3 regions of the Pseudoalteromonas pernae genome follow, and region 2 is predicted to be linked to each of the others. Evidence: predicted binding sites of a transcription regulator. Region 2 holds the regulator's gene; each other region holds the start of a gene.
The links. The regulator MetJ, encoded in region 2, represses methionine synthesis genes. The targets are predictions, from matches to a motif close to TAGACGTCTAGACGTCTA.

Region 1 (10,522 bases), on a different contig from region 2:
GTTGGTAGGGTCTTCTAAATCGTTTTCTATTTGTGCGAGGGTAAACTGGTAGTAGGCGCTCTCGTCCCAATATTTTTCGCCATCGATACGGCAAAACTCGAAGCCGAAATAATCGGCTTGAGCGACCAAATCTGGCCGCTCAGTGATAGGTTGGCGAAACATTTAGCCACCAAAACTACTGCGAGAGGCAGCACGGCGACCAAATCCACCGCGCGTACTCGTTACCGTTGTTGGCTTGCTTGCGTAGCGAATTTTCGATTTCTTCACCATGGTGGTACCGCGGTTGTTGTACGCACCGATGTAGTCGTTATTGGCATTACGGAAGCTGAAAAAGTCATCGCGGGAACGGTACAAAGGTTTAGAACCTGAGTAGTAATTGCCACCGAAATAAGCGTATTTCTTACGCTTTTTCTTTTTCATTAGGTCAAGACCTTCATCCACGGCCTCGGCTACGGCTGCAATCATGAAGCCTGCCATTATAGGGCGCCAAATACTCCCTTCTTGCTCGCAACGCTCAAAACCGAAGTCTGTTTCGCAGAGGTTTTCGTTTGCGTACTTGGGCGCTTCAATAGCGTGGTTGGCTAGCGCCTCTTGATATTGTGCTTGGCACACTTCGTTCTCAACACCGAAGCTTGTGCAATCGTCAACATTTTCAAATAGCAGTGCCGATTCTTCAGGATCGCCACAACCCGCTAAGCCCGCCGTCGCTCCCAACATGAGTGTGAGCTTGAGTTTACTCGTTCTTTTCATGCGCAGCGCTCCTTAGTAGGTGATACAAGCAGCGTTTAAAATCCCAGTCGCAAGTGATGCTACACCAAGGAAAGCACCAGCACTCATGTGGCCATTTGCGATTTTTTCTGACAACTTAGGCATGTATAAGCGCACAAGGAAGAAGGTTACCAGTTGCATCACACCGGCGATAACACCCCAAATGGCAAAATCGATAAGTGATACGGAGTTAATTGCAGCACTGGCTACAGGCAAGGTGAAACCAATAAAGGCGCCACTGAACGCTGTTGCGGCGGCCGCATTGTTTTCTTTCATTAGTGTCCACTCGCAATGCGGTGTAACTAGTGTATATAAGAATAGAAAGGCCAAAACTAATACATAACCTAGGCCAAAATAAGAAATAAAGGGCACGAACCCTTGGATAGATTCCATGAACATGTTTATTTGCTCTCACTGAGTCGAGTTGTTGTTATTCCAAAGAGGCCAGTTGTGCTAGCTCTCGGTGCAATAGCTTATCATCCCCAACATTTAGTTCAATAAGGCGTTTTAAGTGAGTGGCACTATCTAAATCGAGTTCAGTGCAATGTAGGCCAATACTCTCCTTGTCTACGTGTGCGACTTCCGCTTTCATCTTGATGTCGATGTCACTGCCTGCGAGGTTGAAAATAAGCTCTACGTATTGACCCACTGCTGGATTTAAGCCAAGAGGGAGGCTGACTAAGGCGCCATTTAAAGAAAGGTCGAGTAAGTGGCATCCATAATGATCAGCATTAAACATCACCAGCGCGGGGCGCTGAAAAATGATACGAGTAAAGTGACGACGATTTTCCATTTTCTTTCCATACCAACCATTTACTCTAATAGTGTAGTTGTGGGCACGAATTTTTTCCTATTTTTCGTCAACTTGGCAAAAAAAATGCCCCACTTTAGTGAGGCATTTTCTAGACCGGGCTAATTAGCCAATCTTTTTATACTTAATACGTTTTGGTTGTGCAGCATCCGCACCAAGCGTTTTCTTCAACCAGCCTTCGTACTCGGTGTAGTTACCGTCGAAGAAGTTGATTTGACCTTCGTCGCGATAATCAAGAATGTGCGTTGCAATACGGTCAAGGAACCAACGGTCGTGCGAAATAACCATCACACAGCCTGGGAACTCTAAGATAGCGTTCTCAAGTGCACGCAGTGTTTCTACGTCTAGGTCGTTGGTCGGCTCATCCAGTAGCAATACGTTACCGCCAGCTTTAAGCAGTTTAGCTAGGTGCAAACGGTTACGCTCACCACCTGATAGGTCTTTAACAAACTTTTGTTGGTCATTACCTTTGAAGTTAAAACGACCCACATAAGCGCGGCTTGGGAATTCGAAGTTACCTACTTTAAGCACGTCTTGGCCATCAGCGATTTCTTCAAATACCGTTTTGCTTTCGTCCATGTGACCACGGAACTGGTCAACCGTTGCTAACTCAACCGTTTCACCAATAGTGATTTCACCGCCATCTGGCTGCTCTTCACCGCTGAGCATTTTAAACAGTGTGGATTTACCCGCACCGTTGGCACCGATGATACCTACGATGGCACCTTTAGGAACGCTGAAATCTAAGTTGTCGATAAGCATACGATCGCCAAAGCTCTTTGTAAGGCCTTTAACGTCGATAACTTGGTCACCTAGGCGTGGACCCGGTGGAATAAATAGTTCATTGGTTTCGTTACGCTTTTGGTAATCGCTTTGCTGTAGTTCAGCAAATTGCGCCATACGTGCTTTCGATTTAGCCTGACGGCCTTTCGGGTTTGAACGTACCCACTCAAGTTCCTGTGCAATCGACTTCTGACGCGCTTTTTCAGCTTTTTGTTCTTGTTGAAGACGCGCATCTTTTTGCTCAAGCCAAGATGAGTAATTGCCTTCCCATGGAATACCTTCACCACGGTCAAGCTCAAGGATCCAACCAGCAACGTTATCAAGGAAATAACGGTCGTGGGTTACTGCAACCACAGTACCTTCGTAGTCGTGTAGGAAGCGCTCAAGCCAAGCTACAGATTCAGCGTCCAAGTGGTTGGTCGGTTCGTCGAGAATCAGCATGTCTGGTTTTTCTAGCAACAGACGGCAAATAGCAACACGACGACGCTCACCACCTGAAAGGTGTTCAATCTTTGCATCCCAAGGCGGAAGACGAAGTGCATCGGCAGCACGCTCTAGGGCATTGTTTAGGTTGTGGCCATCGTGCGCTTGGATAATAGCTTCAAGTTCACCTTGCTCTTTAGCAAGTGCATCGAAGTCAGCGTCTTCCATTGCATATTCAGCGTATACTTCATCAAGACGGCTCAGTGCGTTGGTCACTTCGCTTACTGCTTCTTCAACCACTTCACGGACAGTCTTGTTTTCATCAAGCACAGGTTCCTGAGGAAGGTAGCCGATTTTAACGCCCGGCTGAGGATGCGCTTCACCCTCAAAATCTTTATCAACGCCTGCCATGATGCGTAAAAGGGTTGATTTACCCGCACCATTTAGACCTAGTACACCAATCTTAGCGCCAGGGAAGAAGTGTAATGAGATGTCTTTTAAGATAGTGCGCTTAGGTGGCACAACTTTAGACACTCGACTCATCGAGAAAATAAACTTATCAGGTAAAACCATGAAAGAAGCCTTTGTAGTGTGACTATAATTTAACAGCCGTTATTGTAGAGTCTCAGGGGTAAAAGCGTCAACGAAAGGGCGTGTTTTTACGTCCTTAATTTGCCAGTAAAATACCCACGCCAACTAATGCTAGTAAGCCACCGAATATCATTTTTGTACTGACAGGCTCGCGCTTTACAAAGCCTATGGTCATGACGATGAGCGGCGCTGTTGCAAAGATGGTTTGAGCGATGGCGGGGTCGGTGTATTTTACCGACGCGAGTTGTAGCCATAGGCCAATAAAGGTGCCAAAGAAAACGGCTACAAGTAGCCAATGTTTATTCTCAATGCCTTTAAGACGTACTGCCTGATATAAATCACTGTACTTAATAATAGCCACCACCAAGGCGACACTGAGCGTGCCCGATACCAATCGAATAAGTGCAGCCCATAGGCTACTCATAGATTCAGTATTCATTGCCCCTTTAGACATCACCATGCCGGTGGCTTGGCACAGTGCAGCCAGCAGCGCCAGCGATACGCCTATGAAATAATGGCGTTTATCAACAGGTTGTAAGTTTTGTTGGGGTGAGATGGCGATGACGACACCTACACTGGTGACGATTATTCCCAGCCAAGCAAGCAAAGATAAAAAGTGCCCCAATAAAATAATATTGAGAATTCCAGCGAGGGCAGGGGCGAGCGATTCAATCACCAAGGTTCGTGCAGGGCCAATATTGCGCAATGCGCCGAAATAAGCGCTGTCGCCGATGGCTATGCCGATAACACCGCTGGCAATGAGCCATAACCATGCATGAGTGTGTTGGGGAATATTGAAATCGCCGGTGAGTACAATCACCAGAACCATCATAGAAGTTGCAAGTAAGCCTTTACTTACATTGAGCTGCATGGGTGACAAGTGATGGCTGAATGTTTTGTAGAGCAGAGTTGAAAATGCCCAAACCACTGCCGCGCTTATGGCTGCTAATTCACCTAATCCCACACATCACCTCAACACCTCATTATCTGCGCGCGGCATTATGACAAGGGAGATAGCTGCTGTAAATTTTTAAATGGACGTCTAAACATCTAGAGGTTGAAATTTCCATCAGTCTAGTCATAATAGCTGTTCTAGCTTTAAATGGAGCCTACTATGCCTATTACGGTTCAAGATGAGTTACCGGCGATCTCGCATTTACGCCAAGAGAATGTGTTTGTTATTCCTAAAAGTCGCGCCAGTACCCAAGAAATACGCCCGATGCGTTTGGGTATATTGAACCTGATGCCGAATAAGGTAGAAACGGAAGTGCAATTTATTCGCTTATTGGCGAACACGCCATTGCAGGTCAACGTCGATTTACTGCGTCTTGATACTCATCGTTCGAGTGAAAATTCAGAGCAGCATTTGGATATGTTCTATCGTTATTTTTCTGATGTCAAAGACACCAACTATGATGCGCTTATCATCACCGGCGCACCACTGGCTCATTTAGAATATGACGACGTAGGCTATTGGCAGGAGCTAAAAGAGTTTTTTGATTGGGCAGAGCACCATGCTACGTCAACACTTTTTAGTTGTTGGGCGGCGCATGCCGGGTTGTTCCATCATTATGGTTTAAAACGCGAATTGCGAGCAGATAAGCTCTGTGGCGTCTTTGAACATCAGTGTTATTTTGACCATGCAGCGTTAACACGTGGTTTTGATGATCGCTTTTTGGTGCCGCACTCGCGCTATGGACACATAGAGTTATCGCGTGTGGCTGAGCACAGCGAACTCATCACCTTAGCAGGCTCTGACGAAGTAGGTGCCTACTTACTGAAGAACCAAAGCGGTTCGCAAGTTTATATTACTGGCCACCCTGAATATGATGCTGATTCTTTGTTAAAAGAGTATCAGCGTGATGTGCAAAAAGGCCCGAACGCTCCTAAACCAAAGAATTATTTCCCAGAGGATAATCCTGATTTCAAGCCATCTAAAACGTGGCAGAGTCATGCCTTTTTGTTATTCTCCAACTGGCTTAACTACTATGTTTACCAGACCACTCCCTATGATATTAACTTGGTTAGCCAAGATGTAAGGACTAACAACTATGCCGAATAAACATCAAGCACTCAGTGCGGCACTCAAACAGCGCATTTTAATTTTGGATGGCGCCATGGGCACTATGATCCAAAAGCACAAATTTGAAGAGAATGATTACCGTGGTGCGCGCTTCGCTGATTGGCATGTATTAGTCAAAGGCAACAATGACTTATTAAGTCTGACGCAACCTGAGGTTATCGCGCAAATTCACCGTGAGTACCTTGAAGCGGGTGCCGATATCATTGAGACTAACACCTTTAACTCGACCACCATTTCGATGGAAGATTACGATATGGCGAGTCTTAGTCGTGAAATCAATCTGGAGTCGGCGCGTTTAGCGCGCAAGGTGGCGGACGAATTCACCGCTAAAGACCCGAGCAAACCACGCTACGTAGCAGGGGTGCTTGGGCCAACGTCGAAAACCTGCTCCATTTCACCGGATGTGAACGACCCCGGCTATCGCAACATTACCTTTGACCAATTAGTTGAGGCCTATGTGGAATCGACGCTTGCCTTGATGGAAGGCGGTGCGGACATCATTTTAATTGAAACTATTTTCGACACCTTGAATGCCAAGGCAGCGTCTTTCGCGGTAGAAGAAGCGTTTGAGCAAGCTGGCACAAGCTTGCCTGTAATGATCTCGGGCACTATCACTGATGCCTCTGGGCGCACCCTATCAGGGCAAACCACCGAAGCTTTTTATAATTCAATTCGTCATATTAAGCCGCTTTCAATCGGCTTGAACTGTGCCCTTGGTCCTGACCTTTTACGCCAGTATGTGGAAGAGCTCTCGGGTGTATGTGAAACATTTACCTCGGTGCATCCTAATGCGGGCCTGCCGAACGAGTTCGGTGAATACGATTTGGAAGCCGAAGAAATGGCACAAGAGATTATCGATTGGGGTAAAGAGGGCTTTATCAATATCGTTGGTGGTTGTTGTGGCACCACGCCTGAGCATATCAAGGCATTTGCTGATGGGTTAAAAAATGTGGCTCCGCGTCAGTTGCCCCAATTGCCAGTACGTATGCGTCTTAGTGGCCTTGAAGCCTGTAACTTGAATTAAGAGGCAATATTGATGACTAACACAGCAATTTTCACCAATGTTGGTGAGCGCACTAATGTCACCGGCTCGGCACGATTTAAACGTCTGATCATGGACGAAGACTATGAAACAGCGCTAGATGTTGCCCGTGAGCAGGTAGAAAGTGGCGCCCAAGTGATTGATATCAACATGGATGAAGCCATGTTGGACTCTAAAGCAGCCATGGTGAAGTTCTTAAACCTTATTGCCTCTGAGCCAGATATTTCCCGTGTGCCTATCATGGTCGACTCTTCTAAATGGGAAGTTATTGAAGCAGGCTTAAAGTGTATTCAAGGCAAGGCCATTGTGAATTCTATTTCCCTTAAAGAAGGGGAAGAGCCGTTTCGCAAGCAAGCTAAAATCTTAAAGCGTTTTGGTGCTGCGGTCGTGGTCATGGCATTTGATGAAACTGGACAAGCGGAAACCGCAGACCGTAAGTTCGCCATTTGTGAGCGCTCGTATCGGATTTTGGTCGATGAGCTGGGATTCCCACCGGAAGATATCATTTTTGATCCCAATATTTTCGCCGTAGCCACGGGTATTGAAGAGCACGATAACTACGCAGTTGAATTTATTGAGGGCACACGTCGAATCAAGGAAAACTTACCCCACTGTAAGGTCTCAGGCGGTGTCTCGAATGTATCTTTCTCGTTTCGTGGCAATAACCCCGTGCGTGAAGCGATTCATTCAGTGTTTTTATATCATGCCATCCAGGCAGGGATGGACATGGGTATCGTAAATGCAGGGCAACTGGCTGTTTATGATGATATTCCAACTGAGCTGCGTGATGCCGTTGAAGATGTGATCCTCAACAAAGACCCAGGCGCCGGTGAGCGATTAGTAGAATTGGCGCCTAAATATTCGGGCATGGCACAAGCAGAGAAAGTTGAAGACTTAGAGTGGCGCTCGTGGCCTGTTGAGAAACGCTTGGAACATGCGCTGGTTAAGGGAGTTACTGACTTTATCGAAGAAGATACAGAGCAGTGTCGCCAACAGTTTGCTAAACCCATTGAGGTGATTGAAGGTCCTTTGATGGATGGCATGAATGTGGTGGGTGATTTATTTGGTGCAGGTAAGATGTTCTTGCCGCAGGTGGTGAAATCTGCACGCGTTATGAAGCGTGCGGTTGCTTATCTTGACCCCTACATTGAAGCGGAAAAACAAGCAGGAGAAACCAACGGTAAAATCATCATGGCCACCGTAAAAGGGGATGTGCACGACATAGGTAAAAACATTGTTGGTGTCGTACTGCAGTGTAATAACTACGAAGTGATTGACCTTGGTGTAATGGTGCCGGCAGAGAAAATTCTGCAAACCGCAATCGATGAAAAGGCGGATATCATAGGTTTGTCTGGGCTTATCACGCCATCATTAGATGAAATGGTGCATGTTGCCAAAGAGATGAAACGTCGTGATTTCACGATCCCATTGTTGATTGGTGGTGCGACTACCTCTAAAGCGCACACAGCAGTAAAAATTGAACCGCAGTATGATCATGGCGTGGTCTATGTGAACAATGCCAGTCGTGCGGTGGGCGTGGCTTCGAGCTTGCTGAGTAAAACCGCAAAAGCCGATTTCCTTGCTAAAACCACCAGTGAATATGTGAAAGTGCGCGAGCAGCAGGCCCGTAAAAAACCGCGTTCAAAGCCGATTGGCTTGCAGCAAGCGCGTGCCAATCACGCCAAGCTAGACTGGCAAAATTATGTGCCACCTAAGCCCGTTACTTTGGGTGTGCAAGAGTTCCATGATGTACCGCTTAGTACACTGCGCAGCTACATCGACTGGACACCGTTTTTCATGACCTGGTCGTTGGCGGGTAAATACCCTCGCATTTTGAATGATGAGATTGTTGGTGAGCAAGCGCAGTCTTTGTTTGCTGATGCTAATGCTATGTTGGATGAGCTTGAGCAGTCAGGCAGTTTACAACCTAAAGGGGTGATTGGTTTATTCCCAGCAAACCGCGTTGGCGATGATATCGAAATCTACACAGATGAAAGCCGCACTGAGGTGTTGGTGCGCTCGTCACAGTTGCGCCAGCAAACTGAGAAAAAGGGCTTTGCAAATTACTGTTTAGCCGACTACATCGCACCTAAAGGTACACCTGATTACTTCGGTGCATTTGCGGTAACCGGTGGCTTAGAAGAAGACACCTTAGCGGATGCGTTTGATGCGCAAGGTGATGATTATAATAAAATCATGGTTAAGGCTGTGGCGGATAGGCTAGCTGAAGCATTTGCCGAGTATCTTCACGAGCAAGTGCGTAAAGTGCACTGGGGTTTCGCGGCAAATGAAAACTTGAGCAACGACGAGCTTATTCGTGAAAACTACCAAGGGATAAGACCTGCTCCGGGTTATCCTGCATGTCCTGAACACACTGAAAAGCGTAAAATCTGGCAGCTATTGGATGTTGAGAACCGCATCGGTATGAAGTTGACGAGTTCATATGCAATGTGGCCGGGTGCTGCGGTATCAGGATGGTATTTCTCTCACCCAGATTCAAAGTACTTCGCTGTGGCGGGTATTCAGCGCGATCAGGTAGAAGATTATGCTCAGCGTCAAGGCATGACTATAGAAGAAGCAGAGCGCTGGCTGGGGCCAAACCTCGGGTACGAAAACTAGCGTAAATGTACAGTGAGAGTGAATAAGTAAAAAGGCGACCTAAGGTCGCCTTTTTATTTGATGCATATACTGATCGCTTGAGAGGCAATTCCGTAACTATATTGGTTGGGTAATGGTTTTCTAGCTAAACCCCTGTTCAAAATTTAACTTATTGCCAGCATTGAAGTTATAATTTTGTGATACAGTTATTGAGGGACAAAAATGATAAGTGGGACTGAGTTGTGAGGGATACCATAAACGCAAGCGATAAAGACAAGGCTCGTTTTTTACGGGTATTTGCCTTTATTGGTGCAGTCACATCATTTCTAATGTCGATCAGCAGCTATGGCGACGGCTACATTTTGTTGAGCATTTTGCTCGCAGCTTCAGTGATTGTTTTTGTTTCTCCTTTTGTTGTTAAAGGCAAAGACGCTGTTATTGCCGTGGTTATGCTTTATACCCTATACTTTTTGATGGGCTATCTGGTTATTTCCGGCGGCAGTCATGGTACTGGACCTTTGTGGTTGTTTATCGTTTCCCCTGTGACGTTCTTTATTCGCGGTCTCAAACGCGGCGCATTTGACCTAGTCCTGCTTGCGGGCACTATCTCGGTATTGTTTATTTATACTCCAGAAATAGGCTTGTATGACTACCAGTCGTTTTACTTCCCATCGCGAGTTATGTTGTGTTTCTCCATTTTGTGTGTGCTCGGTGGTTTTTATGAATACTACCGTAACAAATACAGTTTGCAGCTTATGCAACAAGTAGAGATTAATCGCAAAATGGCCAGCACGGACTCCATGACTGAGCTGTATAATCGCCGCTATACCCTTGAATGTTTGGAGGGGCGCCATTACGGCGAAGACGCTGTTTTTATTTTAATGGACGTTGATAACTTCAAGCAGATTAATGATAACTACGGTCACGTTATTGGTGATGAAGTGCTCATGTACATTGCCGATACATTACGAAAAGTGTGTGCAGGAGATGGTATTGTGTCACGTTGGGGAGGAGAGGAATTCCTGATTGTGGTGCAAAGTCAGCATGCGCATAAAGCACATACGATAGCGAAGAGCATCCATGAATCTCTCAGGGCATCACCCTTCAAGCGCGACATCCATCAATTTAATGTCACTCTCAGTATTGGCGTACATCAGCGCCAAGCGGGAGAGAGTATCGATCATTGCTTGAACATCGCAGATAAGCGCTTGTATAAGGCTAAAACGAGCGGTAAAAACCGTACTGTATCGGACGATGAAGTTGAATTTGCTTAGAATGACCGCCCACATAGTGAATGAATTAGCCTAATAGTAAAATGCAGGGGTAGCTTAAGGCGTTGGTATAACGCGAGCTATCCCATACAATAGCGACTAATAATAGCCAATTTGAATTGCCGTGCTGCCCATCGAACAAAGCTACTGTG
Region 2 (10,522 bases):
AAGTGGCGCTGGTGCTGCAACGAGGGCAGTTGCTTAACCAGCCACACTCATGGCAAATCAGCGACGGCGAAAAGCCGCGACGATTGAGAAATACCATGACCTGCTTTTGTCTGCCTAACTCACGTTTTATGTAAGCAAGGCTGGCGTGACTGAGTCCTGATTCAAGGTGTTGGCCCTTGATATCAATCAGCTGATAGTGATTGTCGGTGGAAGTTTGTGCCCGTTGCGTCAACGACAGCAAGTGATATCTTCCCTCAAGTGCACGGTGCAGTGTTTCTAAAGCGGGTGTGGCCGTGCCCATAACGAGTGGGATTGAGTGCTGTTGTGCGCGATAGGCGCCCAGATCGCGGGCGTGATAACGCAAGCTATCCTGTTGTTTGAACGAGCTATCATGTTCTTCATCAACAATGATCATGCCTAATTTCAAAAACGGCATAAAGATAGCTGAGCGCGTACCGATGACGATGGCACAACTGCCTTTTTGGCAAAAGCGCCAAGTCTGCAAACGTTCATTGTCGGTCAATGCCGAATGCCAAAGCATAATTGGTGTATCTGGAAAGCGGCGACGAAAACGGTTAACAGTTTGCGGGGTTAGGCCTATTTCTGGCACTAATACCAATGCCTGCTGGCCTTTTCGAATCACTTCTTCAAGGCACTGCAAATAGACTTCAGTTTTGCCACTGCCAGTAACTCCTTCCAATAAGAAACTAGCATAACCGTTACTTTGATTGATGCTGCTGCAAGCGATAGCTTGTTCGCTATTGAGCTTGGGTTTGCTTGAAACCGTCAGTGGAGCGTTGCGCCATTGGCTCGAAAACTCAATGGTGATCTCTGCCAACTCCTTGTCGATAATGGCGTCAATAGTGGCCTTGGTAAACCCGAGTGCTTTTACTTCAGTAACCGGCGATTTGCCCGATTTAGCCAACTGAGACAGCAGTGATTGTTGTTTCTTAGCACGTAATGTGGGCAGTTTTTTACCTTTTTCAGTCAACTGCAGGTAATTGATGCTGGTTTTATCTATGTCTTCACCCACCCGCAGCGCTTTGGGTAAGGCGGTGAAAATTGTCTCACCTAATGGATAGTGGTAATAACGTGCGGTAAATTTGAGTAATTCAATGTGCGATGCATCCAAAATAGGTGCGCGGTCGATCACCTCTATAATCGGTTTTATTTTGTTGCTGGCGAATTCACTTTGGTTTTTAATTTTTACAACCAGTGCACTAAGCTGGCGGTTGCCAAACGGAACGCGAACCCGCATACCCACCGCGATATCCTCTGCGTTTACAGATGCAGGTAAACAATAGTCAAAACTGCGGTGAAGAGGTACTTTTATTGCCACCTCCACGTAGGTGCAGGTGCTTGATAAAAAAGCTAAATCTGACTGAGTGCTAGGTTGGGATGACAAAGGTCGACTCACATTGAATAACGTGCCTCTAATGTACTAAATTCATCGCCTAGTTAATAGCAGCAATTAATGCTTGAACATTAACCGCTAGTTAAATAAAATACGCGGCCTTAAGGGTGCTGAGCATAATTTAACTCGTCTTAGCACATTGAAACTAACGCGTATGGTGCCAAACTCCGGGTTTGGAGAGCGATACGGCCTATTTAGAGGTTATCCCCATGAAAGAAGGTATCCACCCTAAGTACGAAGCAATCACAGCAACGTGCTCTTGTGGTAACAAGTTTGAAACTCGTTCTACTTTGTGTAAAGACATTCACCTTGACGTATGTTCAGAGTGTCACCCTTTCTACACTGGTAAGCAGAAGATTCTTGACACAGGTGGTCGTGTTGACCGCTTCAACAAGCGCTTCGGTGCGCTTAGCAGCAAGAAGTAATTCACTGCTTATTAGAAAAAAGCACCTTCGGGTGCTTTTTTTGTGCCTATCAGTTTCATCCATGTTCGTTATTTATCACGCCAACTTCCTTTTAAACTCCCATAAAGTCACACTGTAATTGAGTATTGTGCAGTTAAAAGCTTCTAAATGCAGCAATATTGCAGAAGTGTGTGGGGAATAATTTTTCTGTCTAATTGATATTCTTGCAGGTTATATAAATTGAATTTTATATATCGTTATGTATCATTTATGTAGCTTTTACAATCAATCTTGCCTCGTGATGTAGATAAAATTATCGACTACGTTATGGGAAATTAAAATAATTAACCGTGAACTTGGTGCTAACTACGTTTAAATTCGCGCAACAGGATAGACCTGATATTGCTTGGAATATGAGACTAAAAGCAGTATGGTTTGCGGTATACCTGAACTCTCACAAACATTTCTAGCAGGATATTTAATTCATGTCAGACTTTCGTCAAAAAGCGCTCGATTATCACGCCAATCCCGTTCCCGGTAAAATCAGTATTGAGCTGACTAAAAGTGCAGAAACAGTTAACGATCTCGCCTTAGCGTACAGCCCTGGTGTTGCTGAGCCTGTGCGCGAAATCGCGGCAGATCCAAATAACGCTTATAAGTACACAGCCAAAGGCAATATGGTTGCGGTTATTTCCAATGGTACCGCGATTTTAGGGCTGGGAAACTTAGGTCCACTAGCTTCTAAGCCTGTTATGGAAGGTAAGGCGCTGTTATTCAAACGCTTTGCTGGCCTTGACTCAATCGACATCGAAGTAAAACACCGTACAACCGAAGATTTCATCAATACTGTAGAGAATATTGCTGACACGTTTGGTGGTATCAATCTAGAAGACATCAAAGCACCTGAGTGCTTTGAAATTGAAAAAGCGTTGATCGAACGTTGTAACGTGCCTGTATTCCATGATGACCAACACGGTACTGCGATTGTAACTGCTGCGGGCATGTTGAACGCACTTGAGATTCAAGGTAAAGACATTCGTGATGCACTCATTGTATGTTTAGGTGCTGGTGCGGCGGCTGTTGCATGTATGGAGCTACTAATTAAGTGTGGTGCACAGCGTGAGCACATTTACATGCTGGACCGCAAAGGCGTTATTCATACACGTCGCGACGATTTGAATGAGTATAAACAGCTGTTTGCGAACAACACTGACAAGCGTACTTTGCAAGACGTAATTGCCGATGCAGACGTATTTGTGGGTGTATCTGGCCCAGATTTGTTGTCAGCTGAAGATCTAAAATTGATGGCAGACAAGCCAGTTGTATTTGCTTGTTCAAACCCAGATCCTGAAATCAAGCCTGAGCTAGCGCACAGTGCTCGTAAAGATTTGATCATGGCAACAGGTCGTTCTGATTATCCAAACCAAGTAAACAATGTGCTTTGTTTCCCATTCATTTTCCGTGGTGCGTTAGATGTACGTGCAACAGCAATTAATGACGAGATGAAGATTGCGGCTGTGGAAGCGATTCGTAGCATCGCAAAAGAGCCGGTTCCAGCTGAAGTGCTAAAAGCATCAGGTGTGACTGAGTTGGAGTTTGGCCCACAATACATTATTCCAAAGCCAATGGATCCACGTTTATTGCCGCGTGTGGCGAGGGCGGTAGCACAGGCAGCGGTGGCATCTGGTGTTGCGCAAGTGGAATTAGCACCCGATTACATGAACGATAAGTAATCACAGAGTGTGTTCTGCATTCAATGCAGTGAAACTATTACAGTAAAAAGCCCCAACATGAGTTGGGGCTTTTTTATTTGGATACCCAGTTGCAATGACTTGGGTGTTAAAAAGTTCTTAGTCCTCGCCGATGATAGGAACTTCTAACCCCATTTCTTCCATGATCTTGCGAACTTCTTGCGGCACCTTTTCCGGGTTGTCTTTACGAAGATCTTCATCATCGGGTAAAGGTTGTCCTGTGAATGCATGTAAAAATGCCTCACATAACAACTCACTATTTGTTGCGTGACGAAGGTTGTTTACCTGACGGCGCGTCCTTTCATCAGTTAATACTTTTAAAACATTGAGCGGGATCGAAACGGTAATCTTTTTTACCTGTTGGGCTTTCTTACCGTGTTCCGCATAAGGGTGAATATACTCACCGTTCCACTTGGCCATAATTAGAGTCTTATTTTTTGGTCACTTAGGCATCAATAAGGGCGAAATTTTATCGTGTTGGAAAGGATAGTCAAATATTCCTCATTTAGCTATTTAGACGTATAAATGTTTTGACTTCCACGGTTTGTTATTTTAACCTTTTAGACGTCTAAACATCCACGCCAGTTTGGAGGCGCTATGACCAAATTAAAAAATGAGACCCTTGCTGTTCGTCACGGAATCGAAGTTGACCAACATCATGGTGCAGTGGTACCTCCGCTTCATTTATCAACTACCTATTCTTTAGCTGACTTTGCTACTAAGCGCCAATTTGATTATGGCCGCAGTGGTAATCCGAACAGGGATACACTGGCGCAATTATTAGCACAGCTAGAAGGTGGCGAGCGCGGAATAATCACTGCGACTGGCATGGCCGCAGTGCATTTGGTGACGCAACTGCTTACCCCGCAAGACACAATAGTAATCCCTCATGATTGTTATGGTGGTAGTTATCGCCTGTTTACGTCTTTGGCAAAACGTGGACTGTTTAAATTAGTCGTTTTGGATTTGACGCGTCCAGAGTGCTCTGAAGGTATTAAAGAGAGTAAGCCTAAAATCGTTTGGATTGAGACGCCGAGTAACCCTATTCTACGCTTAACCGATATTCGTCAGGTCTGTGATGCCGCGAAGCAGGTCGGTGCATTAGTTGCTGCGGATAACACCTTTTTATCACCGGCACTGCAAAACCCGCTGGCGCTTGGATGTGACATCGTTGTGCATTCGACAACGAAATATATTAATGGCCATTCCGATGTGGTTGGTGGCGCCTTAATCACTAAGTCTGCTGAGCTAGGTGAGGAACTCGCGTGGTGGGCGAATAATATTGGTATTACCGGCGCGCCGTTTGATAGTTTCTTAACTCTTCGCGGCATTCGCACGTTAAAGCTGCGTCTGCGTCAGCACGAGGAAAATGCGATGGCCATTGCGGAATTTTTAGCACGGCACCCAAGTGTTGAGCACGTTTACTATCCGGGTCTGGAGTCGCATCCCCAGCATGAACTTGCAAAGCAGCAACAGGCAGGGTTCGGCGGTATGGTGAGCTTTGATATTAAAGGTGGGCTCAAAGACAGCGCAAAATTCTTAACCTCAGTGAATCAATTTACTTTGGCTCAATCACTCGGTGGAGTCGAAAGCCTCATTTGTCACCCCGCGACCATGACGCATGCAGGTATGGATGAGCAGGCTCGTTTAGAAGCTGGTGTGGGAGACACAATGATCCGCATTTCTGTAGGTATTGAAGATAAAGATGACCTAATTGCCGATCTAGAACACGCGTTTGCGCAGTTGGAGAGTTGAAATGACGCAAGTAGTACATAAATTTGGTGGCTCTAGCCTTAGCAGTGCCGCGCGTTATCATGCAGTTGCAAACATAGTATTGGCGCACGCTCAGGTGGGTGATGTGGTTGTTGTATCAGCCGCGGGAAAGACAACAGATACCTTAGTAAAGCTTTGGCAAGCATATCAACAAGGCGATACGCATGCCTGTGCGGACGTATTGAGTGTTGTAAAAGCACATCAGCTAGAGCTCATAAATGAACTGCTCGATAGCACACAGGCACACACTGCGACTGATACGTTGGCACAAGAATTGGCGAATATTTGCAATCAGCTAGAAACCAAGCAACTTGAAGAGGCATTTTTACTGGCGCATGGTGAACTATGGTCAGCACGCTTATTGGCTGCTTATTTAACGCAGATTGGTGCGAACGCACAAAGTTTAGATGCCCGAGATTTGCTCGTAGCTCAACACGGGCAGTTGTTACATAAAGTGAACGAACAGACTTGTGTATCTAAGGCGAGCAAGGTTCATATCAATGTCATTACTGGCTTTATTGCCTCAGATCATCAAGGTAAAACAGTGACTCTAGGACGAAACGGCAGTGATTACAGTGCCACCTTGTTTGCACGTTACCTTAATGCGGAAGAAGTGTGCATTTGGACGGATACGCAAGGGGTTTTCAGTACTGACCCGCGTAAAGTTCCTGAAGCCGTGAAGTATCACAAAATTTGCCGCTCACAAGCTCAGCTTTTAGCTTGCCTCGGTAACCCAGTGTTACATGCCAAAACACTTTCTCCATTACATGGCACCGATATCAAACTTTCTGTTCGCAGTTCTTATGACAGTGATGCCAGTGCCACTGAGGTAGTGCGAGAAGGGTGCTGCAAACACAAGCATTTTATTACCACACTGGGACAACATGATGTGTATAAACTGGCGCAGTTAGAAGCGGGCGAAACAGCACGTTTAAAGCAGCAGTTTCAGGTCAACATCATCGAGTTTATTGAGCAAGGCGCAACATATTTAGTCGTGCCTCAGGAAGTTTCATCTTCTATTTCCGGATATTTTGCGCAACGCGCTCAATTGATTGAATCGAATGTGTTTGGTTTTGCGGTGGTCGCTCCGTCGGAAGAACTCGGCGTCGCGCAGGGGCAAATTAATGATACGTTGGCTCAGTTAAACTTCAACAGCCGATTTCAACATCGCGACAAAGGCTACATATTGCAGCTTACCGACCAAGAAGTTGATGCAGATAGTTTAACCGTGTTGCACCAAGCGCTAATTGGTGTGAAACGCCAACTGGCAGTTGTGGTAGCTGGTTTAGGCAATGTTGGGGAAGTATTCCTATCTCAATTCAACCAACAGTTACAGAGGCTAGGTCAACACATAGACGTCAAATTAGTGGCCTTGTTACGCAGCGAAACTTTGCTTTTTGATCCGTGTGGGGTTGATCCAGCTAATTGGCATAAAAGATGGTCATCTGAAGCGGTAGCGTACAATGACGCTCAGCTTCTAGATAGGCTACAGCAGCTTGATTACGAGCATAAAGTTGTGATTGATATCACCGCGAGTGAGTCATTCAGTGCACTATACCCACGATTTGTTAAAGCGGGGTGTCACTTGATCAGTGCCAATAAATATGCGGGTACGGCACCGAAAAAGTGGTACCAGAACCTTAAAGAGGATCTGGCCCAGCGTAATTTACAATGGCGTTATAACACCAGTGTTGGCGCTGGCTTACCAATCAATTTTGCGTTAGCTGATTTACAGCAAAGTGGCGATGTTATTACGCGTGTTCAAGGCGTATTTTCAGGTACCTTATCTTGGCTGTGCAGCAAATATGATGGCACAGTGCCGTTTTCTCAGTTGCTTCTAGAAGCGCAATCACTTGGTTTCACCGAGCCTGATCCGCGCGAAGACTTGTCGGGTAGGGATGTGCAGCGTAAGTTGTTAATTCTAGCGCGCGAATTGGGCTTATCTCTTGATTTAGCTGACATCGAGCTAGAGCCGCTTATGCCAGCGCAATTGGCGGAAGGTTCATGGCAGCAATGCCAACAATTTCTAGGTGCGCTAGATGATTTTGTTGCTACACATGCTGAGGAAGCAGCGAAGCAAAACAAAGTGTTACGTTACAACGCTGATTTACATATTACTGAAACAGGTATTAAAGCGCAGGTTGGTTTAGTGGCTGTAGCCAACGATAATCCTATGGCGGGGCTAAACCCTGGTGACAATATCTTTGTAGTAAATAGTCAATGGTACCAAGATAATAGCTTGGTTATTCAAGGCCCTGGTGCGGGCAAAGAAGTGACAGCTGCTGGTGTACACTCCGATCTATACTGGCTAATCACCAAACTTAATTAAAAAAAGCCAGCGATTGCTGGCTTTTTTTGTTGCTACAAGAGGGAGGACTTAGAAAAGCTCGCTCTCAAATAACTCATCCGTTTCTTGCTTTTTATCATCTTGAGGTTGCGCCTCGAAAATAGTTGCTCGTTTTTTCTCTGCATAACGAGTCGGAGCGGTGCCTTTCATAAAGTATTCAAAGCGACTGCTGAAGTCGTTGTTATGACTCAGCAACCCCGTCTGTAAGTCGATACGCACCGATTCTAACCCCTCAGGCGGTTCAATGGGGGCGTATGGTTCATCTGCTAGCGCCACTTCCATATAGTCTATCCAAGCTGGTTGAGCCGTTTTCGCGCCGGATTCTGCGCCAAAGATCTGCGATTTATCCAAGTTGTTGTTATAACTAGTACGACCAAGTGCGTTACCCGGGTTATCGAAGCCAACCCATACTGTCGCCATCACATTCTTGTTGAAGCCACTGAACCAAGTATCCACAGAGCTGTTGGTGGTCCCTGTTTTACCCGACAAGTCACGGCGCTTTAACTTAGTTGCTCGCCACCCTGTACCGTTCCAACCGTTGCCGTGTTGCCAGTTACCGCCCCCCCAGATTGCGCTAGTCATGGCATCAGCAATAAGGAAAGCGTTTTGTTCTGAAATGACACGAGGGGCACATTTGGGTGGCTGCTCTGAGAGGCTCTCATCAATTTCACTTTGCTTTTCGAAATCATCGCTAATTGATTGATCTGTTCTGGCGAATTCTGCAAATTCTGCGAGCACCTCATTCTTTCTGCGCACTTCATCGCTGCACGCGACAACAGGTTGAGCTTTGAATAGCACTTCACCTTCATTGCTGCGAATTTCGGTGATGAAGTAAGGTTCGATCAAGTTGCCGCCATTGGCAAAGGTACTCATCCCTCTTGCTAACTCAAGTGGGGTTAGCGAGGCACTACCTAAGGCAAGCGTCTCATTTTTTGGGATATCTTGAGGGGTAAAGCCAAACTTCAGTAAGTGCTCTGCTGTCGCCTCAACACCCACACCACGCAGTAATCGCACCGACACAACATTCTTCGATTGCGCCAGAGCGCGCCTAACGCGAATTGGACCGACGTATTTATCAGGGCTGTTTTTAGGGCGCCAAGCCACACCTTGGCTTTTATCCCAGTGGTTTATCGGCGCGTCATTAATGATGCTTGCCAATGAGTAACCATGTTCTAACGCTGCGGAATAGATAAACGGCTTGATGTTTGAACCCACTTGACGCTTTGCTTGAACCGCTCTGTTGTATTGGCTTTGTTCAAAGCTGTAACCGCCAACGACGGCCTTGATACGACCATCTTTAGGGTCCAATGAAACCAGCGCACTTGAAGCTTCGGGTATCTGTGCCAACATAATTTGGCCTTGATCATCATAGCGGTACCAAATTTGCGCTCCCGGAGACAAGATATCAGCTGCTGTTTTTGGCGCGAAACTTTGTCTCGATGAGGTGATATAGCTGCGAGCCCATTTTAAGCCTTCCCAATCAATTGAAAGTTGTTCACCTTCTTTATTTACAACGGTCATTGCTTGTTCTTGAACTTCAACTACCACAGCTGCGTGTAGGTCCGCTAATTCATTGACCGCTTTCAATTTAGTGAGAATGGTGTCGTTATCAGGAACGGGTTCACTGTCATGTTGCCATAAATATGCTTCAGGACCTCGATAGCCATGGCGCATGTCATAAGCGTATAAGTTTTTGCGTAGGGCTTGTTGCGCCGCTGCTTGCACAGTGGACTCGACAGATGTGTAGACTTTAATGCCGGAATTATATGCTTGGTCTTCACCATACATAGCAACCAATTCCGCGCGCACCATTTCTGAGATATAAGGTGCATACAGATCAATTTCTGCTCCGTGAAATTTGGCTGTTATCGGTGCTGAAGTTGCTTCGCTATATTCTGCCGGCGTTATGTAGCCTTCTTCTAGCATGCGTCCAAGCACAACATTTCGACGTGCTCTAGCTCGTTCTGGGTTGCGTATTGGGTTCAACGCCGAAGGCGCTTTAGGCAAACCTGCAATCATTGCCATTTGTGCTAGAGTTAATTCATTGAGAGCTTTGCCGTAGTAAACCTGTGCAGCAGCTCCAATACCAAAGGCGCGGTTGCCTAGCTCAATTTTATTGAGATAAAGCTCAAAAATTTCGTCTTTGGTTAATAATTGCTCAATGTGCAACGCGATAAATATTTCTTTAACTTTGCGAATGTACGCTTTTTCGCGTGTTAAAAAAAAGTTTCTTGCGAGCTGCATGGTGATGGTACTGGCACCTTGGCGTTTTTCACCAGTGGAAATCAATACTAAAGCACTACGTACGATACCAATAGGGTCAATACCATAGTGTTCATAGAAGCGATTATCCTCGGTTGCCAAAAATGCGTAGCGCATTTGCTCAGGAACATCGTTGATTTTTACAGGGATTCTTCGCTTTTCACCAAACTGGTTGATCAGTGCTCCGTCCCTTGTGAACACTTGCATTGGCGTTTGTAACTTTACATCTTTTAATACCGCTACGCTGGGGATGTCAGGCTTCACGTAAAGGTATAATGCAACTAGGGTGATACAGCCTAGGAGGACACATATGCAAAGGATTTGTAAAAATTTTTTGAATATTTTCACGGATATTTCCTTAATTGGACTCCCAATTGAGCGCAGACGTTGCTAGTATATCTTGATTAGAAAGTGAATAAAATTTTTTCATCAATAATTTATAAGTCTATTATAATTATAAAAAAAGGTTTCACGTTGCTCTTATGTTAAATCGACTTCTCAAAAAGTCATTGCCTGCCATGGTAGGCATAGACATCGGCTCGCACTCTGTTAAAGCAGTGTTGTTAACACA
Region 3 (10,522 bases), on a different contig from region 2:
CGTAACTGCTTGAAGGCTGACCCGCCATTTGCTCCGCGATACCCATACCTGAATCAGTATTAAAGTGCAGTTTGAATAATGCACTTAATTGCGTGTGTGGCCCAAGACCATCAAGATCAAGCAGTACCGCCTTGAGCGCTTCTAAACCGAGCCAAGCGCCACTGCCTTTATCACCTTGGGCGAAGCCATGACCGCCGTAATTCACGCTTTCACCGTTTACACAAGCAAAACCACATGAGCCCGTGCCGGTGATAATGACTGCGCCATCTTCACCTTCGTGTGCGCCAATACAGGCAGTGTGTAAATCGGTGGTGAGGTACATTTTTTTAAATGGGTGTTGCCATTCACTGATCTGTTCATACAGGGTTGGTAAGTTCACACCCGCCAAGCCCAATCCGGCAACCAAGGTGTGTACCGTTTGTAAGCTCAATCCTGCGTCTCTGAGTGCTTGTTGCGTCGACACCATGATTGACTCAAGTGTGCGTTCTAAACCGTGCAACGGGTTAGCAGGTCCACCTAAGCCGGTTCCTAAAATCCCGCGCTCAGCGCAATATATGGTCGCACGGCATTTGGTTCCACCACCGTCGATACCGATAAAAAGTTGCTTCTGACTTGCACCGTCTACCATTATTGAAGACCCCTAACCCTTTTTGTAGTTGCTTTGCTCCACGCTCTCGCGCTACTTACAACACTTTTTCAACCATGTTGAATTTATGTTACACAATAAATGACAGCGTTGTCATTAACTTTTTTAAAATTTAGCTAGAAAAACATCACCTTTTATCTAACCACTTGAAATAATGAAAAATATAGTTTGCGCGAGACTCTTATAGACTCAGTGCAGAATAGTAGAGTTCTCTTAAAAGATACATCATGAATAAATTATTTCAATGTCAATTTTACCTCAGTACTTGTGTAACAGACAGTTAGGTACTAAATTTAGTTACATTGATTTAAGTAACCAATTTTAGTTACTTTGTGTTTTGTAACCATTTTAACTTACAGAGGTCTAATGAAAGCATCTCAATATGCCGTGATCAGCGGCGATTTAGTTGGCTCTAGCCGCTATGAGTCAACGCAGTATGAATCAATGCTAGGCACACTTGAGCAAGGGCTCTCAACATTGTGTGAACGTTTTGACGGTCAATTCGATATGTTTCGTGGGGATGCCTTTCAATGTATCTTCAAAGCCCAAACGTTCCCGTTGCAAAGTTCCTTATTGCTGCGTTTACTTTTACGTTCTCACGGAATAGACGCACGTATTAGTGAAGCATGGGGGGATGTCAGCCAATTCCGTGGCGATGTTAAAACCGCAACGGGACCAGCATTGATACTCTCAGGTAAAGGCTTGGACGAAATGAAACAGCAGCGATTTAGATTATCACTGTGCGAGCAAACCCTGAGCCCTAGTTTCATGTTGAACGTGCAATTTCTTGATAATATCGTCTCATCGCTAAGCCAAAAGCAGGCACAAGCCCTTTATTTATATTGCTGGCAAGAACACAACGACCACGCCAGCATCGCCCAACAGTTGCAAAGCTCACGAGAAAATGTGACAAAGTTACTCAACGCGGGTCGCTATCATTTAGTAGATGGTTTTATCGCAGTCGCTACGAAGGAGTTCTCTCATGGATGATCAAATCGCCCTACTTTTGGGTCTTTTACTCACCCACTTTATTGCTGACTTTTATCTGCAACCCATGAGCTGGGTGCTAGATAGAAACAGCCGTCACTTCAAATCCACCAAGCTGATGCTGCATACGCTCACACACGCAGCGCTAACAGCAGTGGTTGTAATGTTGTGGGAGTGCTATTTCGGTTTGGGGGAATGGTTGATGGTTATCAGCGCAACGATGGTGATCATGGTAACCCATTGGCTTATTGATGTTGCGAAGTCCTATACGCGCGGTGGTATTGTGCCATTTTTTATCGACCAGATTGCGCATATTGTGGTGATCATCACGGTGTGTTTGTACCTCAATGAGCATGACCCTATCATGCAATGGCTCACTGAGTTGACAAGCTCAAGCGATAGTTATGTGGTCTTACTTGCCTACCTGCTTGTCCTTAATCCCTGCTCTGTAGCAATACGCATGCTATTGGAGCGCTGGCAATTGCCGCAATCATCAAGCAATTCAGCGTTTGGTGCTTTACCCCAAGCGGGTCATAGTATTGGCTTACTGGAGCGCACGCTGATGTTAACCTTTATCCTGATTGATGAGTTAGCGGGAGTCGGCTTTGTGCTCGCGGCCAAATCAGTATTCCGCTTTGGCGATTTAACCAACGCCAAAGAAAAACACCTCACTGAATACGTGATGCTCGGCACCTTACTGAGTGTGGTTTTTACTATGGCAATTGGTTTATTGGCGAGGTTTAGCCTAGCTTAGAACACAAAAAAGCCCGGTCAATCCGGGCTTTTAAAAATCGCTCACCTTCGTTGAGGTTATTTAACACCTAGCTCGCGTAAACGCTCTTGCAGGTAGCTATCTGCAGTATAGCGCTCCGACAACACCACATCAGGGCGTGGATGTAAGAACAACGGTAATGAAATACGTGATTTGGTCGACGCCTTACCCGTTGGGTTAATTACACGGTGAATCGTTGATGGGAAGTAACCACCAGACGCTTCTTGGAGCATGTCGCCAATATTGATGATCAGGTTACCAAAATCACTGGGGACGTTTAACCAACCACCGTCTGTTTTTTGCACTTGCAAACCGGGCTCGTTGGCAGCAGGAAGAACAGTCAATAAATTGATGTCGCCATGCGCAGCAGCACGAATAGCGCCAGGTTCTTCATCACCTGTCATAGGCGGGTAATGCAAAATGCGCAGCAGGGTTTGCTCAGAGTCTTTGATCATATCTTTTAAGTCGATTGAGAACTTAGCTTGAACATCCGCAGGTGCACACTCTTGTACCCAGCTTAGTAGTTCGCTGGCAAACTCATTCGCTAAGCGATAGTACTCACGAATTTCAGCTTCTAATTGCTCAGGGACACGACCTTTCGGGTAGACATGGTAGTATTCTTTGATGTCTTTAACTTTAAAGCCCTTCGCCACTTCACTTACTTCAGGTGGGAAATAACCATCTTGGTTGTCTTTATCAAACAAAAGTTCATGCTTTTGCTCTGAGTTAAAGAATTCCTGCCAATTTTTGTAAATTGACTCCACCAGCGACTGAGGAATTGGGTGGTTAGTTAAAACACCAAAGCCCGTATTGCGAAGAGATTCAACGAATTCTGCAGGAGCAGTTGGCGATTGATAGTCCACTGTTGGTAAGTGCATGGTTAATTCACCTGTTAGTTGTAGCGCTTAAAGCACCTTATGTGCTTAATTTTAGGGCCAGAGCTTAGTCAAAGCCACCCTAGATCCTAAGGACATTTGTCCGTAATGATATAGCACCTCGCGGCTGATTGATCCAAATCAAGCACAAGGGTTGAGGCGTCGACGGACATAAAAAAGCCCAGTTAATACTGGGCTCATTCATTAACGACAAGTTATTAGATTAGTCTTTAACTTGCCAATTCAGTGTTTCACCAGCACAGATTGGGATCACCTTGTCTTCACCTAGTGGATAGCTTGCAGGTACTTCCCACGGCTCACGTACCAAAGTAACGGTATCTGTGTTACGAGCAATACCATAGAAGTCTGGGCCAAAGTGACTTGCGAAGCCTTCTAATTTGTCCAGCGCATTCGCTTGTTCAAATGCTTCTGCATACAATTCCAACGAAGCATGAGCTGTGTATGCGCCCGCACAACCACATGCCGCTTCTTTTTTATCTTTAAGGTGTGGCGCAGAGTCCGTACCCATAAAGAATTTAGGGCTACCGCTAGTCGCAGCTTCAATCAAAGCTTGCTGATGGGTATTACGCTTGAGAATTGGTAAGCAGTAGTAATGTGGACGAATACCACCGGCTAACATGTGATTACGGTTATACAGCAAGTGGTGCGCTGTAATTGTTGCAGCAACGTTGTCCGACGCAGACTTAACAAATTCAACCGCATCCGCAGTTGTAATGTGCTCAAGCACCACTTTCAAATTAGGGAAGTCACTAACCACTTTTTTCAATTTAGTCTCGATGAAGACCTTTTCTCTGTCGAAGATATCGATGCTTGAGTCAGTCACTTCACCGTGAACCAGTAACAGCATGCCTACCTCTTGCATTGCTTCAAGCACTGGATAAATGTTTTCGATGTCTGTTACGCCAGACGCTGAGTTAGTTGTGGCGCCCGCAGGGTACAGCTTAGCGGCGACGATTTTGCCTGTTGCTTTCGCTTTGCGAATTTCATCAGGTGTAGTGTTATCTGTGAGATAAAGCACCATCAGTGGTTCAAAATGAGCTTGAGGGCCCGCAGCCATAATACGATCGCGATACGCAAGCGCGGTATCAGTGCAAGTCGCAGGGGGTACAAGGTTAGGCATAATGATAGCGCGGCCAATATAACGACTCGCGTCACGAACTGTGTCTTTCAACTGTTCGCCATCACGTAAGTGAATGTGCCAATCATCCGGGCGGGTAAGGGTAATACGTTGCTCTGTACTTGTCATTGCTCTTGTCCACTGAAAAATTTGTGTGATCTTAGGGGGGAAGGCTCACAATGTAAAGCGTTGGCGGGCGTAAATCAGCAGGTGGAGCACATTGCCCCACTGTGCTGATAATGTTTTTTACCTAACTGAGCTCTTTGCGCAGCTCTTTAGTAGCGATAACCATGTTATTAAGTGCTTCTTTGGTCTCTTCCCAACCTCGTGTTTTCAAGCCACAGTCCGGGTTCACCCACAGACGTCGCGCCGGAATTTTCTGGGCAGCTTTATGGATTAGCGCTTTCATCCAAGATACGTCTGGAATGTTAGGGGTATGAATGTCATACACACCTGGGCCAATATCGTTCGGGTAATCAAAATGCTCGAACGCTGATAGCAATTCCATGTTTGAGCGCGATGTTTCAATGGTGATCACATCCGCATCCATGTCGGCAATCGCACCAATGATGTCATTGAATTCGCTGTAACACATGTGCGTGTGAATTTGCGTCGCATCTTCTACGCCGCTGGCACTGACTCTAAATGCATACGCCGCCCAATCAAGGTATGCCTGCCATTGACTTTGCTTCAGCGGCATACCCTCTCGAAATGCAGGTTCATCAATCTGAATTACCTTAATACCGGCGTTTTGTAAGTCCACCACTTCGTCACGCAACGCCAAAGCGATTTGATTAGCAATACTCGGCTTATCTAAATCGTCACGTACGAATGACCAAAATAAAATGGTTACAGGACCTGTAAGCATGCCTTTCATATATTTGTCAGTGAGTGACTGTGCATATTGCGTCCAGCGCACCGTCATTGGCTGGGAGCGAGACACATCCCCCCAAATAATAGGTGGCTTAACACAGCGGCTGCCGTAACTTTGCACCCAGCCAAATTGGGTGAACGCAAACCCTTCAAGTAACTCACCAAAGTACTCAACCATATCGTTACGTTCTGCTTCACCGTGCACAAGAACGTCAATATCGAGCGCTTCTTGCTGCTCTACTGCAAACTGTATTTGTTCCTGCATTACTTGTTCGTATTCAGCATTGCTAATACGCCCGGCTTTAAAATCGCGGCGAGTCTGGCGAATGTCCTGAGTTTGCGGGAAGGAGCCAATGGTGGTGGTTGGCAACAGCGGCAGATTCAGAGCTTGTTGCTGTAGGGCAATACGCTGTGCAAATTTACTGTGACGCTTACCATCATTGGCCGTGAGTGATTTAACTCGCGCTTGCACATCGGCATTGTTCACTCGTGTTGATTGAGCACGGTGCTTCACCGCTTTACTGTATTCAACTAGGGCTATGTTGGATTGCTGTGCCAATGCTTCTTTGACTAAACCCAACTCTGCACACTTTTGCGCCGCAAATGCTAACCAACTTTTTAACTCATCATCAAGTTGTTGCTCTTGTTCTAAGTCCACAGGTGAGTGCAATAACGAACACGAAGGTGCCAGCCACAAAGTATCGCCACGCTTCTCATTTAATGCTTGAATGCGCTCATACACTGCTTCCAAGTCTGTACGCCATACGTTGCGCCCGTTAACGATACCTAAAGAGAGTACACGCTCCTGGCCCACTACTTCATCCAAGGCAGATAAGTCAGCATTGTTGCTCACCACATCAAAGTGCACCCCATCCACAGCAAAGGATTGGATGTTTTCTAAGTACTGATTGACCTCATCAAAGTAAGTAGCCAGTAGTAACTTCAGTTGATGTTTTGATAAATGCGTAAAACTTTGGGCAAGTGCTTGCAGGTAATCCTCTGGCAACTCCAAGGTAAGGATTGGCTCGTCAATTTGCACCCACTCAACACCCAATGCTTTTAACTTGTTCAGCACCTGCCCATAAACTGCCAACAAGCTTGGCAACAAAGTGAGCTTATCAAACTCTTCGCCATCACATTTCGCTAGGTACAGATAAGTAACAGGACCCAATAATACTGGCTTAACGTTATGACCTAAGGCTTTTGCCTCTTCAACGTGAGCGAACAACTCACTATAGCCCAATGAGAACTCCTGCCCTGCGTGCAATTCAGGCACGATATAGTGGTAATTAGTATTAAACCATTTGGTCATTTCACTGGCTGCACATGCACAGCCTGAGGGCGCTCTGCCACGGCCAATTCTAAATAGCGTGTCTAGCGGGTTGCTGTTATCACTTTGGTGGCGCTTGGGAATCGCGTTTAGTAATAAAGTGGTTGAAAGCACGTGATCGTACCAAGCGAAATCACCCACAGGTAATAAGTCTACGCCAGCTTGCGCTTGCAAAGCCCAATTTTCTTGGCGAATTGCCGCTGCTCTATTGTGCAGCTCTGCTTGATTAATGTCTCCAGCCCAATATGACTCAACTGCAAACTTTAACTCGCGGCGTTTGCCGATGCGAGGGAATCCTAAATTATGTGTATACGCCATCACTCTTCTCCGATTGGATGTTTAGATGGCCAAACGATATCGGCTGAATGTGATTCAGACAAACGAAGCTTATTCACATTTAATTTGAAATAAATTCAAGGTTGGAATAATGATTGGCTATGCTTAGCCACTGATAGATTAAAATTGAACATGAAAAACAGTAAATTTTATATTTTATTAGCGAGAACATTACAAAAACTATGGATTTTTGGACGTCTAGACTTTAAAGTGTCCAATAGATTTTATTCTAATTACTGAATTAATCGAAATCGTTCACGTTTTTATGAGAATAACTAAAGATGATAGATATAAAACACCTTAAGACCATTGCCACCTTGAAAGAGACTGGCTCTCTCGTAAATACCGCGCGTGAACTGTTTTTAACTCAGTCAGCCCTCTCACACCAAATCAAAGACTTAGAAAACAAGTTAGATTGCCAGCTGTTTGAACGTAAAACTCATCCTGTACGCTTTACGCCGCAAGGGATGTTGTTATTAGAGCTTGCTCATGATGTGCTGCCAAAAGTGGAAGCAACCAAGTGCCGCTTAAAAGAAAGTTTGAACCAGCCAATCTCTGCACTGCGCCTCAGCGTAGAGTGTCATGCCTGTTTTCATTGGTTGCTGCCAACAATTAAGGAGTTCAATAACTTCTGGCCTGATATTCACGTCGACTACGAACGTGGATTCAGCTATGACGCTATTCCTGAACTCTTGGCGGGAGATTTGGATCTCGTACTGACATCAGATATCCGCGACCCGGATAAACTTGAATATGCCCATTTGTTTGATTTTAAACTGAAGTTGATTGTCGCGCCCGACCATCCTTTAGCGAACAAAGCCTATGTCACCGCCTTGGATTTGAAAGATGAGACCATTATTTCTTATCCAATTCCTCGGGAGCGACAAGACATATTCAAGCACTTTATCCAAAACGCGCGCTTTGATGGCACCTTGAAAACAGTTGACCAAGGTTTACTTATTTTTCAGCTAGTGAGTGCGGGTATGGGCGTAGCAGCTCTACCTGATTGGTTAGTCACCCCTTATGAGTCTCAAGGGCTGATTAAATCAATTCCGTTAGGCGCTTTGGGGCTAAACCGACCTATGTATTTAGCGATGAAAAAGGACATGAAAGACAATCCTGTTTATCGCCACTTCCTAAATACTTGTAAGCAAAATAACACCCGTAAATAATCCTATTCGATTGGGCACCCATACACGGTGCCCTTTTTCCTTGCACAAATACTGAAATACTTTGTAATAAAATTTTGTTACCTAGGATTCAGCAACTTACGATTAAACCCCTTATTTTTGTAAATGAAAAGTTAAAATAACATTACAAAAACTTAAGCTTTGCTCTATACCTTAAGAGTGCTCCACGCACACATCAGTCCCGATCAGGAAGTCAGTTTCGGGTTCATATTTCGCCTGATAAAGGAGCGTAATTATGGCCATTGGCGACGAACTATCCAGCATAGACTTTGAGTCTATGATCGGCGGGCCACTTAATGCAGTGGTTCGTGCTCAAGCCCAATCAGCACAGACATCTGTCGATTTTATAAAAGCCGTTGGTTTCGATGCAGATACCAATGAACCGACGATGATCACCTTCAGCTATATGAAGGCTATCGAGCAAAGGAATGAGCAAGGGGAAGTAACCGGCACCGAGCCGAAGAAATTTGACCTTACAGTCCCCATTTTAACTATGCTACCCATTCCATTTATCCGTGTAGAGGAAACCACTATTGCATTTAATGCAAAAATCAACTCAGTGCAGCAATCAACGACCTCCTCATCACATGACTTAAACACTAAGCTGTCTGTGAAAGCTGGATGGGGTCCAGTTTCAGCAAAACTCAGTGCCAGTTATTCGTACAAGAAATCGTCTTCAAGTTCTTCAAAGATTGAGCGAACTTACAGCTTGTCCGTAAACGTACGTGCAGTGCAAGACGAACTTCCCGCCGGGACTGAGAAACTACTCGGGATTCTAGAGAATTCAATCACCGAAGTAGAGTCTCAGGCCAATCCTTAAACGCATTATTACTTATTGAAAATGATTAGGAAGATTGTATGTCTGAATTAAGTGAAGTATTGGGATCCTTGATGATTAGTTTGGTTCATGCCCGCCGTCTTGCTGATGAAGAAACGGCGGCGGTTGCTGAATATTATAAAGATCATCCACTGCTAGAAGGTATGAGTTTACCCCGTGTCAGAGTACCAGAGTTGACGATTGATATGCCTATCACCATCGATAAGCATACGCCCGCGAAAGTAGCAGAGCTCGACAGCGCCCGAACTATCCACACAGCGCTGATGACACAACTCAAGAAATCGCTTGATGATGAAGATATACTCAGTCGCACCAAAACTTTTCAAAGTAATTTCGACAAAGAAGCTAAATTAGCTCTGGAGAATGTGACCGAACGCCAGCGCAGTAGTGACGTTCGGCTCACCAAAGAAAGTATCGTTAGAGCAGTAGACGATGCGTTTCAAAAAGCATTGAAGAAAAGTGGTTCGGATCGAGATATTCCATTTGAGCGTCTAGAGGCCGTAAACCATCAAGTCCGTCATCACGTTTCATCTATCGCGTTGAAATCACAATCTTTACCTCCGGGTATCATTACCAGCGTGGTCAGCTCAAAAGTGAAAGAGTCCGCTACACCGCAAAATGCTATTCGTCTCAATATCACGATACGTGAAGAAGGTTTGGAATGGGCCACCAGCATTGAGCATGGCACGAAAAAATCGAAGTTGATGCCGGAGTAACTATGCAATCGGTGATCAAGGAAACGATTATTGCCCAGCTACTATTGCTGCCTCAGTTGAGTGATAAATACTTAGCTCAGGATCCCAGTTATGTCTTCGATGTAGCCTTGTGGCTCAAGCAAACAGAACTAAAACTTGAACCCATGCGCAGCCCTCTGGTATCAACCTTGGCATCGTTACGTGGGTTGTTGGAAGCCAGTGATGATGGCTATGAAGATGAAAAAATAAACAACTCATCTAGAAGCAAGCGCAAAGGCAAACGCGCTTTGGCTGCATCCTTACTCACTCAAGCAGACACTATATTGAACACAGAGCTCGAACGGATCGACACACGCTTTAGCGCTGCAAATGAGAAATTAGCCCAACTGCTTGCTTTGGTCTTTGCCAAGCAACCCATGCCTATCGTACAAAACATGACGACTGCGTACCTTAATTCAATATGGCAAACGCTAGGAGAGCATCCTGAGACGAAATCTATGTATTTGTATTTGCAAGCAAGCTTGAGCGCCACTGATAGGCGCTACTTGCTGCAACACTTGCTGATCAATATGATTGTGGATCCCGTTGATTAAACCGGGTTATCAATATCTACAAAGGTGACATCAACACCGAAATGTTCCGCGATATGCTCACCCAATGCCTTAGCGCCATAGCGCTCTGTGGCATGATGGCCTGCGGCAAAGAAATCGATGCCCTGCTCGCGCGAGCTATGAATTGTTTGCTCTGACGCTTCGCCAGTCAAATACGCATCCAATCCCTGTTGTGCCGCTAGGTCGATATACCCTTGGCCGCCACCGGTACACAACCCAATGGTTTCAATC

Region 1: V1358_RS12820 (homoserine O-succinyltransferase) is a predicted target of MetJ. The motif match lies at 4,412-4,429, and genes of this name have one in related genera.
Region 3: metE (5-methyltetrahydropteroyltriglutamate--homocysteine S-methyltransferase) is a predicted target of MetJ. The motif match lies at 7,149-7,166, and genes of this name have one in related genera.

The regions. Positions count from the first base shown of each region.
Region 1 is NZ_JBDODM010000005.1:58,859-69,380, reverse strand. It holds gene V1358_RS12850 (glutathionylspermidine synthase family protein) at 1-162, opposite strand, end outside; gene V1358_RS12845 (DUF1190 domain-containing protein) at 163-750, opposite strand; gene V1358_RS12840 (DUF350 domain-containing protein) at 763-1,161, opposite strand; gene V1358_RS12835 (PilZ domain-containing protein) at 1,199-1,561, opposite strand; gene ettA (energy-dependent translational throttle protein EttA) at 1,685-3,358, opposite strand; gene V1358_RS12825 (DMT family transporter) at 3,453-4,340, opposite strand; gene V1358_RS12820 (homoserine O-succinyltransferase) at 4,491-5,438, shown strand; gene V1358_RS12815 (homocysteine S-methyltransferase family protein) at 5,428-6,483, shown strand; gene metH (methionine synthase) at 6,496-9,120, shown strand; gene V1358_RS12805 (GGDEF domain-containing protein) at 9,342-10,373, shown strand; gene hrpB (ATP-dependent helicase HrpB) at 10,495-10,522, shown strand, end outside.
Region 2 is NZ_JBDODM010000007.1:119,954-130,475, reverse strand. It holds gene priA (primosomal protein N') at 1-1,345, opposite strand, end outside; gene rpmE (50S ribosomal protein L31) at 1,624-1,839, shown strand; gene V1358_RS15650 (malic enzyme-like NAD(P)-binding protein) at 2,304-3,551, shown strand; gene metJ (met regulon transcriptional regulator MetJ) at 3,669-3,989, opposite strand; gene metB (cystathionine gamma-synthase) at 4,167-5,324, shown strand; gene metL (bifunctional aspartate kinase/homoserine dehydrogenase II) at 5,326-7,671, shown strand; gene V1358_RS15630 (penicillin-binding protein 1A) at 7,720-10,299, opposite strand; gene V1358_RS15625 (pilus assembly protein PilM) at 10,434-10,522, shown strand, end outside.
Region 3 is NZ_JBDODM010000002.1:26,217-36,738, forward strand. It holds gene nagK (N-acetylglucosamine kinase) at 1-628, opposite strand, end outside; gene V1358_RS04210 (hypothetical protein) at 1,013-1,636, shown strand; gene V1358_RS04215 (DUF3307 domain-containing protein) at 1,629-2,387, shown strand; gene V1358_RS04220 (isopenicillin N synthase family dioxygenase) at 2,444-3,283, opposite strand; gene pyrC (dihydroorotase) at 3,504-4,547, opposite strand; gene metE (5-methyltetrahydropteroyltriglutamate--homocysteine S-methyltransferase) at 4,669-6,939, opposite strand; gene V1358_RS04235 (LysR family transcriptional regulator) at 7,239-8,129, shown strand; gene V1358_RS04240 (DUF2589 domain-containing protein) at 8,383-8,967, shown strand; gene V1358_RS04245 (hypothetical protein) at 9,039-9,701, shown strand; gene V1358_RS04250 (hypothetical protein) at 9,704-10,273, shown strand; gene V1358_RS04255 (Nif3-like dinuclear metal center hexameric protein) at 10,270-10,522, opposite strand, start outside.